Regions from separate parts of the Clostridium sp. SY8519 genome, predicted to be linked through region 1. Evidence: riboswitches for the same ligand, from Rfam matches in the RefSeq annotation. Region 1 holds a riboswitch; the other holds the start of a gene.
What was found. A riboswitch is a leader RNA that binds a small molecule or an ion and turns the genes downstream of it on or off. The one in region 1 is predicted to bind cobalamin.
Positions count from the first base shown of each region.

Region 2: it holds a riboswitch for cobalamin, as region 1 does, so the genes downstream of both, CXIVA_RS04195 (sirohydrochlorin cobaltochelatase) here and cobT (nicotinate-nucleotide--dimethylbenzimidazole phosphoribosyltransferase) in region 1, are expected to answer to the same signal.

Region 1 is NC_015737.1:1,325,799-1,333,355, forward strand. Features, by position in the region: gene CXIVA_RS06285 (ASKHA domain-containing protein) at 1-1,368, shown strand, start outside; gene CXIVA_RS06290 (DUF2284 domain-containing protein) at 1,371-1,901, shown strand; cobalamin riboswitch at 2,019-2,204, shown strand; gene cobT (nicotinate-nucleotide--dimethylbenzimidazole phosphoribosyltransferase) at 2,558-3,613, shown strand; gene CXIVA_RS06300 (LysR family transcriptional regulator) at 3,720-4,637, shown strand; gene CXIVA_RS14105 (hypothetical protein) at 4,761-4,916, opposite strand; gene CXIVA_RS14485 (hypothetical protein) at 4,918-5,049, opposite strand; gene CXIVA_RS06305 (sodium:solute symporter family protein) at 5,064-6,527, opposite strand; gene CXIVA_RS13390 (uroporphyrinogen decarboxylase family protein) at 6,807-7,557, shown strand, end outside.
Region 2 is NC_015737.1:885,925-893,481, forward strand. Features, by position in the region: gene CXIVA_RS04185 (hypothetical protein) at 1-3,012, opposite strand, end outside; gene CXIVA_RS04190 (hypothetical protein) at 3,176-4,081, opposite strand; gene CXIVA_RS04195 (sirohydrochlorin cobaltochelatase) at 4,157-5,809, opposite strand; cobalamin riboswitch at 6,098-6,319, opposite strand; gene CXIVA_RS04205 (FctA domain-containing protein) at 6,488-7,129, opposite strand; gene CXIVA_RS14085 (hypothetical protein) at 7,099-7,293, opposite strand.

The DNA of each region.
Region 1 (7,557 bases):
GAAAAGGCGCTGACACCGGAGCAGCTGGCAGAAGGCTGGCGCCTGGCCTGTGAAAGCTATGTGACGGGAACGTATGAAATTCTTCTGGATCAGTCCGAAGATGAGATCATTGCTGCCGCTGACTTCCATGGGACCGAACAGAAACCGGCGGATCCGCAGGCGGGACAGACGGCAGGGACCAGTGCCGGAGCAGGGCAGAACTGCGCGGAAATTGCGAAAAAAGGAGCGGTGGATATCGGTACCACCACCATCGCCATGTCGCTGGTGGACTGCACCAATGGAAGGGTCCTGGATACCCGGACATCCGTCAATCACCAGCGCAGCTACGGCGCGGACGTGATCTCACGGATCAAGGCGTCTACAGACGGGAAAAGCGAAGAACTGCAGAAAACTATCCGGACGGACCTTCAGCAGCTGGTCCGGCAGCTGGGCGAAGACCCGGACACCCTGGAACTGGTGGTGGCAGGCAACACGACCATGGAGCACCTGCTTCTGGGGCTGCCCTGTGACACGCTGGGGGTGGCGCCCTATACGCCGGTGGATATTTCCCTGCATCAGGAGGGAAACCTTCTGATTATGCCGGGCATCAGTACCTATGTGGGCGCGGATATTGTCAGCGGAATTGTGGCCTGCGGCATGGATCAGAGCGAGGAAATCTGTATACTGGTAGATCTGGGCACCAACGGGGAAATGGCCATCGGCAACCGGGATCAGATCCTGGTGGCTTCCACGGCCGCCGGCCCGGCTTTTGAGGGCGGAAACATCCAGTGCGGCGTAGCCGGGATCCCGGGAGCTGTCAGCGCAGTGGAGATCCGGGATGGAAAAACTTCCATCCGGACCATTGGAGACCGGCCGCCGGTGGGACTGTGCGGAACCGGAGTCCTGGAGACGGTATACGAGCTTCTGAAAGAGGAAATCGTGGACGAAACGGGACTCCTGGATGACGCGTATGAAGAACAGGGATTTCCCCTGGCGGAAGGAATTGTGCTGACGGCGAAGGATATCCGGGAAGTGCAGCTGGCCAAATCCGCCATCCGCGCGGGCATTGAGACGCTGGTCAGAACCTGGGATATCAGCTATGACCGGATCGGCAGACTGTATCTGGCCGGGGGATTCGGCCAGAAGATCAATCTGCGGAAAGCGGCCGGCATCGGCATGCTGCCGAAGGAGCTGCTGGATCGGACCACGGCGGTGGGCAACAGTTCCCTGGCCGGCGCCGTCATGCTGGCAGAGGATGACAGTCTGCGGGAGCGCTTTGCCCGGACCGCTTCCGGAGCGAAGGAAGTGGCGCTGAGCGAAAGCCCGTATTTCGGCGATCTGTATATGGAATATATGTTTTTTGACCCGGAATGCCGGGAGGAGGAGTAAGGATGACGAAAGAACAGGCAGCGGAACTCGCGGAAAAATGCGGATTTTCCCACTGGGGATTTTTTCAGGCATCGGATCTGAGATTTTTACAGGAAGTCAGAGACATGTGTGCCGCGGACAAATGTCACAAATATGATAACTGCTGGAGCTGCCCGCCGGCCTGCGGCACCCTGGAGGAGAGCCGGGCAAAGGCATCGGGATACGACTGGGGCATTCTGCTGCAGTCCACCGGCGCCATGGAAGATGACTTTGACGTGGAGACCATGATGGGCACCGAGGAAGAGCAGAAATCCCGGCTGGCGGCCTTCGTGGAGGCACTGGATGCGGAGGAGCGATATCTGCCGATGTCTTCCGGCGCCTGCTGCATCTGCAAGACCTGTACCTATCCGGATGCGCCCTGCCGTTTTCCGGACCGGATGATCACTTCCATGGAAGCCTATGGGCTGGTGGTGTCAGAAGTCTGTGAATCGGCGGATACGCCCTATTATTACGGGCCGGGGACGATCACCTATACCAGCTGTGTGCTTTTTTAAGCTGCGGCAGGCATACAAAAAATAAGTGTCGGATACTTTTCGGATACATCCGAATACCCTCCTTCGAAAAGTTCGGGAATCCCTGGACTTTTCGGGGGAATTCAGCTATACTGGAAAAGAAGTGAATATCACTCAGGTGCCGGGATATGCAGCGCATAGACCGGTGAAAAGGGAAACAGGTGCGAATCCTGTACGAACTCGTCACTGTAAGCAGGGAGCGAAGCCGGAGCCACTGGGAGACCGGGAAGGAGGCGGAGCGCAGATCTGCGAGTCAGGAGACCTGCCTGAGGCAGACACGACGGATCACAGAGGGTTTATCCCGTGATTCGAAGCCACGAGTAATTGGCTGTGTATGACAGATGCGGAAGCACGTACGCCTTTACTCGTAGTATTATGCGGTAAGGGCTTTTTTCTTGCCCGCGGCAGCTGATGGGAACCGGAGCAGACTCCGGAGCACAGGGCTGCGGCAGACAGAACGTCCGGCGGGGCTGTCCACCCCGGCGGAAGGATCAGCCGTTACAGCCGCTGCATTTACTTATGTTGCGCGAAATCGCTGTTACTTTGTCCATAACATACAGATGCGGTTTCACCTGACAACCCTCATGCTGACCGGTGTGCGTCCACACACCGGTCTGTTTTTTTAAGGAGAAGATCGTATGGGACAGCTGGAAGAAACCATCCGGGCGATCCGGCCCGCGGACCGGGCGGCAGCCCGGGAATGCCAGAGCCGCTGGGACGGCATAGCCAAGCCGCTGCACAGCCTGGGGAAAATGGAGGATCTGCTGGTGCAGATCGCGGGGATTCAGAGGGATCCGCGGATAAGCATCCGGAAAAAGGGGCTGGTGATCATGTGTGCCGATAACGGCGTCGTGGAGGAAGGCGTCACCCAGACCGGACAGGAAGTAACCGCCATCGTGGCGGAAAATTTTCTGGACGCGAACTCCTGCGCGGCAATTATGTGCCGGGAGAGCGGAACGGATATTTTCCCCATTGATATCGGCATGGCCGTGGATACGCCCCGTGTGGAAAAACATAAGATTGCCTATGGAACAGCCAATTTCACCAAAGGACCGGCCATGAGCCGGGAAGAGGCCGTGGCTGCCATCGAAGTGGGCATTGCCAAAGTAAGGGAACTGAAGGAACAGGGCTATGAGATTCTGGCCACCGGCGAGATGGGCATCGGCAACACCACCACCAGCAGCGCGGTGACCAGCGTGCTTCTGGATGTGGACCCGGAGCAGGTGACCGGCAGAGGCGCCGGCCTGACCACAGAAGGACTGCGCCGCAAAGTGGCCGCCATCCGCCAGGGGATTCGGAAAAACAGTCCCGATCCCCGGGATCCGGTGGATGTGCTGGCGAAGGTGGGCGGTTTTGATATCGCCGGACTTACCGGCGTCTGTCTGGGAGGCGCGGCCTGGGGAATCCCGGTGGTGGCAGACGGGTTCATTTCTGCCGTGGCGGCACTCTGTGCCATCCGCCTGGCGCCGGCCTGCGCGGATGCCATACTGGTCTCCCATCTGTCGGAAGAGCCGGCGACCCGGATGGTAATGGAGGCTCTGGGCCGGGATCCCATGATCCACGGCCGGATGCATCTGGGAGAGGGAACCGGCGCGGTGGCCCTGTTCCCGCTGCTGGATCTGTCGGCGGCAGTGTATCATACAATGAGCACCTTTGAGCAGATTCGTGTGGAAGCGTATGAAGAACTGGAATAACCCTATGCATATCTGGTATGACCTGAAAATTTCTCCAATGGTACAATATTTGTAATGAGTGAACACAGGTAAAGGAGGAACCCTCGGGCAGACAGGGACAGCAGACATGACGATTGCACAGATCAAATATTTTATCGCTGTGGCGAAGTGCCTCAGTTTTACAAAAGCGGCGGAACAGCTGTTTATTACCCAGCCGGCGCTGAGCCGCCATATCCGTAATATGGAGGAAGAGCTGAATATCCAGCTTTTTGTCCGCACCGGAAGCGGAATTCATCTGACTCCGGCGGGAATATCACTGTTTGAGGGATTTTCGTCAATCTATGAGTCCTATACCGGTCAGGTGGCCCGGGCGGAAAAGATTCAGGCCGGACTCAGCGGCCGGCTGAAAATCGGTGTGCTTTCACAGACGAATATCGCGGATTTTATGCCCCTGATCTATCATGATTTTCAGAAAAATCATCCGAATGTGGATCTTTGGTTTACCCAGGGGTCATTTTCTTCGCTTCTGGACGGGCTGTATGCCGGGGACCTGGACCTGGTATTTACGCTGCAGTTTGAAATCGAACGGAAAAAAAGCATCGTCTATCAGTATGTGGATCATTCCAGAGACCATATTGTGCTCAGCCGCTATCATCCGCTGGCAGCCCGGGAAGATCTGGTTCTGGAGGATCTGAAAGATGAGAAATTCGTCATGATTTCCCCGGAGGACAATCCGGAGTCTTCCGGACTGATTTTTGATCTGTGCAAGAGGCATGGGTTTGTGCCCCAGGCCGTTTATGCCACTTCCCTGGAGGAGCAGATCCTCTGGATCGAGGCAGGAATCGGCGTAACGATTCTGGATTCCCGCTGCGAACTGAAAAACAACCGGGAAGTGAAATTTTATGAAATGGACAGCAACTGGGATCCGTCCCTGGTTCTGTGCTGGAACCAGCACAATTACAATCCCTTAATCGCGGTCTTTCTTCAGAAGATGAACGAAGTTCTGGGACTGGAGGATGAGGAGATCCACGGAATTGAGGAATAAAAACATTCAGTTTGGGATACAGACAGGGAAGCCCCCGGCGTTTGGCAGTTTTTGCTGACGCCGGGGGCTTTGTAAGCTGCAATGCAGTACTGTTATTTCCGACATGGTTTCAGCCGGAGACGGTCAGGTTCCGGAAGGGTTCTGTGTATCGTTTCCGGAGCCTTCTGCTGTTTCTTTTTCCGCGGCCTTTTGGCCGGCTTTATGGAAGGAAAAGGTAAGAATCATAAAGAATACCATGGCAAGAATAATGCACAGCATCCAGATCTGTGTGGTAGACATATCAGCGCTCCTCCTCTCTGATAATGGCATCGGAGTCTCCGAATTTGTTTAATTTGCCGATAGCAAATCCCACGGCGGTAATGGCAAATACCAGAACGACCACTTCTATAATTGCTGTAATACACATATGCATAAGACATACCTCCTTTAATCGGCTGCAGGGCCGGCGTTTTTTGCTTTGACAAACAGTCCGGGTCTGCCTTCACAGGCTGCCGTGGAGATAATCCCGACAATCACTGAGAAAATCAGGGACATGTAGGATACGTGGAAGTTCGCCCATCCCAGATGATCCTGCAGGCCGAAGGTAGACCAGATGCACACTACAATCCAGGTGATGATGAAGGTAATGATGGAGGCTTTCTGCGAGCGTTTCCACCACAGACCGATGATGGTCATGACGAATACCGGAATACCAAAAGCGAAACTCCAGTTTACCATATTGACCACTGCAGGCTGGAAGTTGCAGATCAGCACCGATACCACACCGATGATCACAATAATGATGCGGGTCAGACGGGTTTTCTGCGCTTCGGTAGCCTTTGGATTTTTCAGGGTATAGATGTCATGGGAAATAATGGTGGCAGGCGCCAGGGACATTACTGCAAAGGAAGACAGGTCCACGCCCAGGAAGCCAGCCAGCAGAAGCGCCAGTACCGGTTTCGGCAGCAGTGCGGCCAGCATGGCCGGTGTCATCATCATATCGCCTGCGGAACGGAAGGCTGCGATGGAGAAGGCAGCGACACCGATCAGCGCGGGCAGCACACAGAAGCATCCGTTGATAGGACCCGCAAACCAGAGGGATTTTTTGACTTCTTTATTGTTTCGGGCGGTAGCTACCGGCTGGTATCCGGTCTGTGCCACACCGTGGAACAGAGAGGCGCCCAGAGCGGTAGGAATCGCGAAACCGACGATCAGGGCCGGATTGCCAAAGAGGCTGGTCATCCAGGAGGTGTCCGGGGAAGCCTTCATGGTGGACTCCACGGCATCCCACCCGCCGGGCAGACGGAAGCACAGGGCGATAAACACGACGATTAAGGCTACATACATTAAAATGGCGTTGATTAAGTTCAGCCAGGCGATCTCTTTCATACCGGCCAGGAGTACGTAAAGTACGGCGATAATGCCTCCAATAATGGCACAGACGGTGAAGGACCAGCCGGTCATCAGCTGAAAAGTGACAGCGATGGTTTCAAGCTCCAGGCAGCACATGCCGATAATGATGGCTGCGTTCATGCAGGAAATTAAGTGGCCGGAAGTAAAACCGAAGATCTTGCCGAGAAATTCACCTGCTGTTTTTGCTCCGGTTCTGCGCATCCAGGGTCCGGTGATCTGCGTAATGACTACCATCATCACTGCGCAGGCGATGCCGAACCAGGCAGCGATTACACCCATGCCCGCAGCGTTCTGACAGGTGCCCCAGTTGTGGGCGGATCCCAGGAGAGTCAGCGCCAGGGTGATACCCACCAGAGAGGCGGGCAGTCCGCCGCCGGCAAAGGCAAAACCACCTTCTCCGGCTCCGTGCTTTTTGTTGTGACGTGCTACGGCGGCGCCGATCCCTACGATGGAGATCACTTCATAGAGAAGCACCGCAACAAGAATACCAGCTTTCATAAAAACAGCTCCCTTCTGTTTTGCCCGCTGAACCAGAAGATTCAGCTTCCGTTGGACAAGTGTCTGAAAACATGATTTTTTTCTGTGGTTCGAACAACTTTATAAAATCTTTAGAATTATTGTATGACAGAAAAAAGGCATATGCCAAATAACAAATCTGCATACGGGTATCGCAAGTCTTTATTCACAGACAGGAAAAAAGCCGATATAATCAGCTTAGAGAGATTTAAAACCGCATATCCCGCGAAAAATAAGTGAACAAGAAACGGAGTGAGTCACATGAAAGAAATGACACCAAAAGAACGGGCACTGGCCTTTTTCAGAAATGAACCGGTGGATGAACTGCCTACCGATGAAGGACTCTTCGTATTATTCAATCCGGAAGCGTACAAAGAGCGTCCGGACCATACGAAAGGGGGAACCGACTGGTTTGGCGTAAAATGGAAATATGAACCCGGCGTGGATGCCATTGCGCCGGATCATACGGAGGATCCTGTGCTGGAAGACATCTGTGACTGGCGGGAAGTGGTGCAGTTCCCGGACCTGGATGCCTGGGACTGGAGCAAAGTAGAGGAAATCGACCATATCAGCGAGATTGACCGGGAAAACAAAGCCTTTGAAATCATGTTTGTCAACGGCCCCTTTGAACGGCTGCATATGCTGATGGGATTTGAAAATGCCCTCTGCGCGCTGATTACCGACGAAGAGGAAGTGGCGGCCTTCTTTGACGCGTTTATGGACTGGAAGATCCGCCTGATGGAGAAAGTCATCGAGTACTACAAGCCGGACATCCTGATGTTCCACGATGACTGGGGCACCCAGAAAGATATGTTCTTTGATCCGGATCTCTGGCGGCGTCTGATCAAACCGCAGATCAAACGGGCAGTGGACCGCTGCCATGAGCTGGGTGTGCTGTTTGACATGCATTCCTGCGGAAAAATCGAGCGCGTGGTTCCGGAATTCCCGGAAATCGGCATTGACGCATGGCAGGGCATGGAGATTAATGACATTCCGAAGCTGAAGGAAGCCA
Region 2 (7,557 bases), 440 kb from region 1:
CTCTACCAGCACGCGGTAATCCAGATCCGACAGTTCTCCGGCCAGCTGCATCTTTTTCTTTTCCACTGCCTGCTGCAGATCCCTGTCTTTCAGCTGATCTTCCTTCATTCCCAGCGCGGCAACATAATCTGTCCGTTTCAGCTTCTTCAGGAACCCATTGGCTGCTTCCGAAGCAGAAAACGTCCGCTTGGAGGGAACCTTCACAATGATGTAATCTTTATCCAGTCCCGCAGGCACTTCCGTACCTTCCGGCACCAGCAGATAATTCACCACATTATGCTGATACAGTTCCTCCGTAATTTCCGTCTGGGACTTCGCAATGGGCTTGCCTTCTTCATCGTACTCCACGGCGCTTTCGGAAGAAGCGCTGTCCTTTGTTCCGGCATTCCCGGTTTTGACCTTCGTCTGTTTTGATTCCGTTTCGGCAGTTCCGGATTTTGTTTTTGTCTGATTTGTTTCTGTTCCGGTTTTTCCGGATTTCGTTTCTGCCTGTTTCGTTTCTGTTTTCTTTTTTCCTGTCTTATCTGTCTCCGCTGACTTCTTCTCTTCCAGCCCGGTATCTTCTTTCTGATTGATGGAGAGCAGTCGGATTCCGTTTTTATAACGATAAATCTTGAAATAGCCGGCGTATTTCACCTCGGTCTGTTTCGACTTTTTGCTGTCTTTCTCCGCTGTCAGACCCAGAATCTCAGGCGCCTGATCCGTCAGCTTGTTTTTCACCTCTGCGGCATCCTTCTTCGCTTCTTTGGCAGCTTTTACCGCTGCCTTGCTGTCTGCTTTCGCGATGTAAATCGAATACCGGATCCAGTGAGGCTGTGACATGGCCGTGGTGCGTCCGATCACTGTATTGTTGGCATTCAGATTCACCGGAATCGTAAAGGTGGAATTGCCGCCTCCGCTTCTGGAATAGGTTCTTCCATTGGCCTTCAGCAGATCATAGCTGGAACTGGAAAATACAATGGTGGCATAGGCCTGGCCGCCCCGCACAGTAATTTTATCACAGCGGATATAGGCCAGCCGGCCGGATCCTCCGGACCAGCTGAAGGAATCTGGTGTATACACGCCGTCCTTCAGTCCGGTTCTGCTGTCCACGGAGGATGTGCTCTTGCTGGAATCATCCTTCCATTTGGATTCCTTTGCCTTCTTTTTATCGTTTTTAAAAGATGTCTGCTTCCCTTTCGTCGCGTATCCGGATCTTTCGGAAGAAGCGGTTTTCTTTTTCTTCTTGCTGGGAGCCGCCGAGGCTTCTGCCGTCTTTTTTGCTCCGGAACTGTAGAAGATCATGGTATGCGGATACCACTTGTTCTCCCGTTTGGAATGGGCAGAAACCGTCAGTTTTTTATCCAGACCGGACACCGGCACCGTGTAGGTGTAGTAACCATTGGACACTTTATAGCGGGACCATGCTGTTTTCGATGCCTTCGCTGCTTTCGCCGGACTGCCCATATACAGATAATCATAGCCTTCTCCGGTCAGGGCGAAGGAGGCCGACATTTTGCCGTTCTTCTTCACCGTCAGGACGGCATACTTGACACTGGATTCTTTGGGCGCAAGATAGAACATCCGGTTATCTGTCGCTGCCCGCACCCTGTAGGTCCCCGGTTTCAGAGTTTTTTTACCGGTGGGCACCGTAATCTCCGGATTCTTTGTTTTTCCGGATGTCTGACCGGAAGAACTGCCTCCGGAGGGTTTATTTTCTTCCGTATCGGTGATTTTTTGGGAATTCTTACTCAAAAATGTGGAAACCACATACGATATGTCTTTTCCTCCCATCTTGGTAGTAGTAGCAACGATCGTTGTATCTCCGTTCACTTTAACCGGGATCCGGAAAGACGAAAGCGTCCCTGGCTGTGTACTCGGCGGATATTTCAAGCCGTTGGCATAAACCTGTGTAATAGACTCGCTGGAAAACACCAGGGTGGCATACGCCTTTCCTCCGCTGACTTCCACCCGTCCGCAGCTGATCGTTAACTTACCGATTCCTCCGGAAAACCGGAAAGCATCCGGTTTATAGACGCCATCCGGCACATCTGCAGCATTATCCACGGCTGCCGTCCGGCCGTCTGCGATGGGTTCCGCCAGCGTGATTTTACAGGTGTAGTTAATCCAGCGATTTTCTTCTGTCATTGCTTCCGTACGTGCCGAAAAATGCATGATGTTATTCAGATCCACCGGTACTTTGGCCTGCTGATCGCTGATGGCATAGACGTCTGTACCCATGGCGCCGGTATCCTTGTTGTACAGTGCCGGATCCTCTTTATTTGAGGCGGTTTCCCCCATATAAAAATGGGTCATATTCTGACTGGACGTTTTAAAAATCGCGTATGCCCTGCCATTTTCCACTAAAACCGATGTGCAGCTGATCTTTGCCTTGCCGGTGGCGCCGCCAAATATAAAATCAGATGCCGCAAGGGAATATTTCCCGTCCGGCAGCGTGGTGCTGTTGTCAATGCGTGAAGTGCCCCGAACCGTTACCGCTCCTGCATTTTCATCCTGTCTGGAAGCCGGAGCCTTGGAGACAGTTTTCTTCTTTGCGGAAGAAGCGGCTTTCTTCTTTGCTTCCACCTCATCCTTCCCGTCAGTTTCACTGTTTTTCTTTTGGGATGATACTTTCCCGGAACCACTGTCTTTCTCCGCGGTTTCACTTTTCGACGCGCTGTTTTTCTGAGCCGCCTCTTTTTCAGACGAGGTACTGCTGGCAGAAGTTCCTTTCTCTGCCTTTTCCTTCCGCTGCTCCTGACTGCTGCCGGTTTCTGTCTTACTGTCTGCGGCGGCCGAACTGCCTGCCGTCTCTGCTTCTTTGGATGCACTGCCGGCTGTGGAATGGCCTGCCGTATGACTGCTTTCTGCCGCAGCTGTTTTCTCTGCGGGCTCTGCTGCTGATGCTGCGGCTTCCTGCTGTCCGGCTGCATGCTCGCCGCCGGCCGTATCCCCGGCAAAAGCTGTCATCGGAGTCCCTGCGACGGATGCTGCCAGCATAGCGGTCAGTACTTTTACTTTCCAGTTTTTCATACGTATCCCCTTTTCTCTCCTGTTTCGCTGTTTTCTGCTAAACGCACAACGCACATGCAGAACTGCAGCCGTGCCGCAGTTCTGCATGTACATCTGTGTAAGGTCACGTTATCCTCTGTCCGGTATCGGATCTGACGGTCTGGTATCCGCCGGTCTGATGGGGTTAGCGGGTTTTGGCGGATTTTGTTTTGGTGTATTTTGTGCTGTATGTCTTTTTGCCGATCTTCGTGTTGGCTTTCACTTTCACCTTTACCACATTTCTGGATTTTGCTTTCAGTGTCAGGCTGCCGCTTTTCACGGTTTTGTATTTCCACTTCTTTGCCTTGCCGACTTTGTAAGCAACGGTATAATTCTTGGCGCTTTTTACTTTTTTAAAGGTCACTTTTACCGCTTTTTTCTTACTTTTCACTTTCAGCCCGCTGACTTTTTTGGCCTTGAATGCGCGAATTGCCTTTTTCTCAGCCGCTTTCTTTGCTGCCGCTTTTTTTGCGGCTGCCTCAGCCTCTGTGGTCAGACCGGCGGAAGAGATTTTTACTGTCATATCATACCAAATCTGTTTTCCATGAAGTTTCCCTTCCTCCGTGACAAGCAGAGAATGCCCATTTCCATGATTTGCTTCCAGATTCCTTTTCGAGCACTTTGCAAAGGATAATTCGGTATCCAGCGAAGAAACCTTGAATGTATAGGTTGCATATCCGGCACTGTCCTCCACTTTTGGCGCCCAGGCGGATTCATCCGCTGCTGCTGCCTGCTCTGCAGTTCCCGGATACAGGTATGCATATCCACTGCTGTTCAGACGCAGTTTTACCGTATACTCATTCCCATTTTTCACAGTCACTTCACAGGTGTCATGATCAACATCCGCGACTGAGATCATCTGTGTATTACTAATCTGAATGCCTGTCCGATACACCCCGTCCACATATTTTACCGGAGCTGCTGCTGTATGCACACTCCCGGCACTCCGGGCGGACGCGGACGCGCTGCCTGCCGCCAGAGCCGGTGTTGCCGCTGTAGCTGCAACCAAGGCAGCTGTCATAAGTACTGTCATTATTTTTTTCTTTTTCATCTGATTCGTCCTTTCCTCAATGGGCTGTTGTTCTATCTTTCTCCCACCGGTGCATGCAGCATTCTTTACGCGCAATTACCGTGTTTTTGCCGATTTCGACTTCGCATATTTGGTGCTGTATTTCTTTCCGCCGATTTTCGTGTTTGCCTTTACGGTTACTTTTACTTTTTTCCTGGATTTTGCTTTCAGCGTCAGCTTCGTGCTCTTGATGGTTTTATATTTCCATTTCTTTGCTTTGCCGACTTTATAAGCAACCGTATAACTCTTGGCGCCCTTCACTTTTTTAAAGGTTACTTTTACCGCTTTTTTCTTTCCCTTTACTTTCAGACCGCCGACTTTTCTGGCCTTGAACGCACGGGCTGCCTTCTTTTCCGCTGCTTTTTTCTTTGCTGCGGCTGCTTTCTTTGCTGCGGCTGCCTTCTTTGCCTCTTCCGCTTTCTTTGCTGCGGCTGCTTTTTCGATGGCGTCTTTCACGTGTGACACATAGATCTGCTGAACTTCCGAAATTTCTCCCAGTCCGTTGATCTGCGGCATCACGGCAAATCCTTTATTTATAAATCCGGTCTTCCAGGAATCCTCATCATCCCCAGCCATATCATTATTGGCATGGTCGCCGGCTACCACCATCAGCGGGCGAAGCACCACATTTTTATACTTCTTGTCGTCCTGTACTTTTTTGATTGTGTTTTCCAGAGACGTGGATTCCGGCTCTCCTTCTACCGTTCCTACAAACACGTTTTTGTATCCCAGGGAATCATATACCTGCTGCATTACTGTGTAAGTGGCTTTCGCCTCGTGGCTGGTGCCGTGCCCCATAAAGACAAAGGCCGTATCTTTTGCATCGCTGACAGACTGAAAACCTGCCGACTTTGCCGCTGCAGAAGCTATATTCTGTGCCACTGCCTTTCGGTCCGCGTCTGTATTCAGCAGCGGTTTGGCAATCGTCACTGTCATGGATCCTTTATTGTCCTTCACGTCATTCACCAGAAGATCATACTCGGTACCGCTCATCAGAGTCGTCGGCTGAATAATCACTTCTTTTACCCCGGCTTTCTTTGCCTGCTCCAGGGACTCCCGAATCGTATTGATGTGTTCCTCATCTCTTGCCAGGATGTGGTTGATAATTACCTGAGAAGTAAATGCCCGTCTGACATCATACTTCGGATACGCTTTGGTGATGGCCTTCTCAATTCCGCCGATGGTCTTGATCCGGCTGTCCGTATAGCTGGTGCCGAAACTTGCTACAATGATCTCCTTGTCCTTGGTCGGCGCTGTATTTAACGGGTTGTCTTTCGACGCGTCCCCGGTGCTTACAAAGTAATCTGCTCCGCCTGCGCCCGGATATTCATAACCTTCCGGTATCTCCGGTACAGCAGCTTTTTCTTCTTCGGAAAGCTGATTGTAGGCATATTTGGCCAATTTAGCCATTTTCTCTGTAATGACCTGCTGGGCCTTCTGTTCCGCCGGTGTTTTTTTCGGATGAATATAGATCTCCCCGATCAAGCCGGCTACCAGCATCGGGCAGTTGTTCTCATTAATATATTTTTTTCCGTCCTGCTCCGTCATAGCCGCAATCTTTCCGGTAATTTTCTTCACATTCGCCGCTGTAATCTCTGTCTTCTGCTCCTTATCGATTACGGGTTGCCCCGCTGCCATCGCCGGCACCCCAAAAGATGTAGCCATCACCGATGCTGCCAGAATTACAGTAAGCGCTTTTTTGAACTTCATGATCTCTCCTCCATTTTCCCTGATGCAATACCTGCAGTTATCCATCAAAACCAACCCCCGGCCGGTCTGGTATCCGTCCCTAACCCCCGGCTGACACGAAACCTGCGCAGACAGGCTCCGCCGCTGGACGGCCCAAGTCCGCCTGATCCTATGTTATAAAAGAGCTTCAGCAAAGGCTCTTATAACATAAAAACACCCTCCTTCCGGCTGGAATTCAGGTGTGCAGAAAACGTCTGCCGATCAGACACCGCTGACGGCAAACTTATGGCACACTTTTCCGAAAATACGCCATGTTCTTTTCCATCCAGCAGGTTTCCTGGCTTACAGATCTCTGCGCACCTGACCCTTCTCAAAGAAACAAGCCACAGACATGTCATGTGACAGACTTCCTTCAATGGGATCCCTCAGGTGTGCTCCCTGTTTACAGTGGTCGGACCGTCCGGGATTCTCACCCGGTTCCCTATTATCCGCCGCCCTTAGAGCAGCGGCACTGGTCGGACATTAAGTTTTGATTCGTATAATAAAATATTATCATCTGCACCATGCAGAGTCAACAAATGCGGCGGCTTTTTCTTCCGCTTTCGTATGCCGATTCTGCATAGTGCGATTCCTATATCTTTATCTGTTTCTTTTTTCCTGCTGTATCAAACAGAGCAGCATAGAACTCATTTTCACTTCTCAGCTTCTTTTCTTAATAATACCTGCTCCCAGCAGCGCCGCAGCCAGAATCAAGGCGATCCTGCCCAGCATCCATGCTCTGGTTCCGGGTCCGCCGGCTTCCGGCAGCACATAAGCCGTTGTATTGTAAAAGGTCATTGCTCCATCCAGCTTTTTCCAGCTGCTGTCATAATAAGTAATCGTACTTTGCAGGTCAGAGGAAATCTCAATTTTCACATAATAGACGGATTTGTCATATGCAATATGCTCTTCTTTTCCCTGCTGCTCCGTCAGTTTATAATAATAGGTTCCCGGCGACAGTTTCGGAATGGCAAAGGAAATTTTTCCGTCTGCGTCATTTTTTGCAGATACCGCCGACGCTCCGCTCAGCATATCGCCGTTCCGATCCACCGGAACCGCCTGGAAGGTAAATGCTCCGTCTGTCAGCGTACCGCCCAGCAGGACCTTCCTGGCGCGAATTTCGGCGGCTGTCGTTTCTGTCAGCGTATTGGTCAGCGTATAATGCGCCTCCGAAACCGTGATGTCCCTGGCATCCTGATGTGTGGTCACCGAATGCAGCGCGTAAGCCGCAATCTTTGTTCCCCCAGAAGTATCGGAACCGAAGTTTTCCATCAGATACCGGTTGTATCCGTCGGTTTCCATTCCAGGGCATTGCATCCGTCTTTCTGTGCTTTTCCGCTGTCACACTTTGTCCGGACGGCTCCGACGAAGCCGCGGCATCTGCCGACGGCACAGCAACCGCCAGTACCAGAAGAAGCATGGCGCAGCAGATGCTCAGCATTCCGGCGGCCTTCCCTTTCTGCCATAACCGGAAGTGTTTTCCCCTGTTTCTTCGTATGTGATTCACTTCATCATCCCCTTTTGGATCCTGCACACTTTGCCATTTTTATCATAATATAACATAGAATCAAACTTTTTTGAATTAGTCAAACAAAAAGTATGCTACTTCTTATTGTCATTACTTTTTGTTTTCAACCGCAAACAATTCCATGTTAGACATTTCCGGACATCCGCCTATAATAGAGTCAACAAAAAGAAATTCACAAATACAGGTTTCATCTTATTTGTTA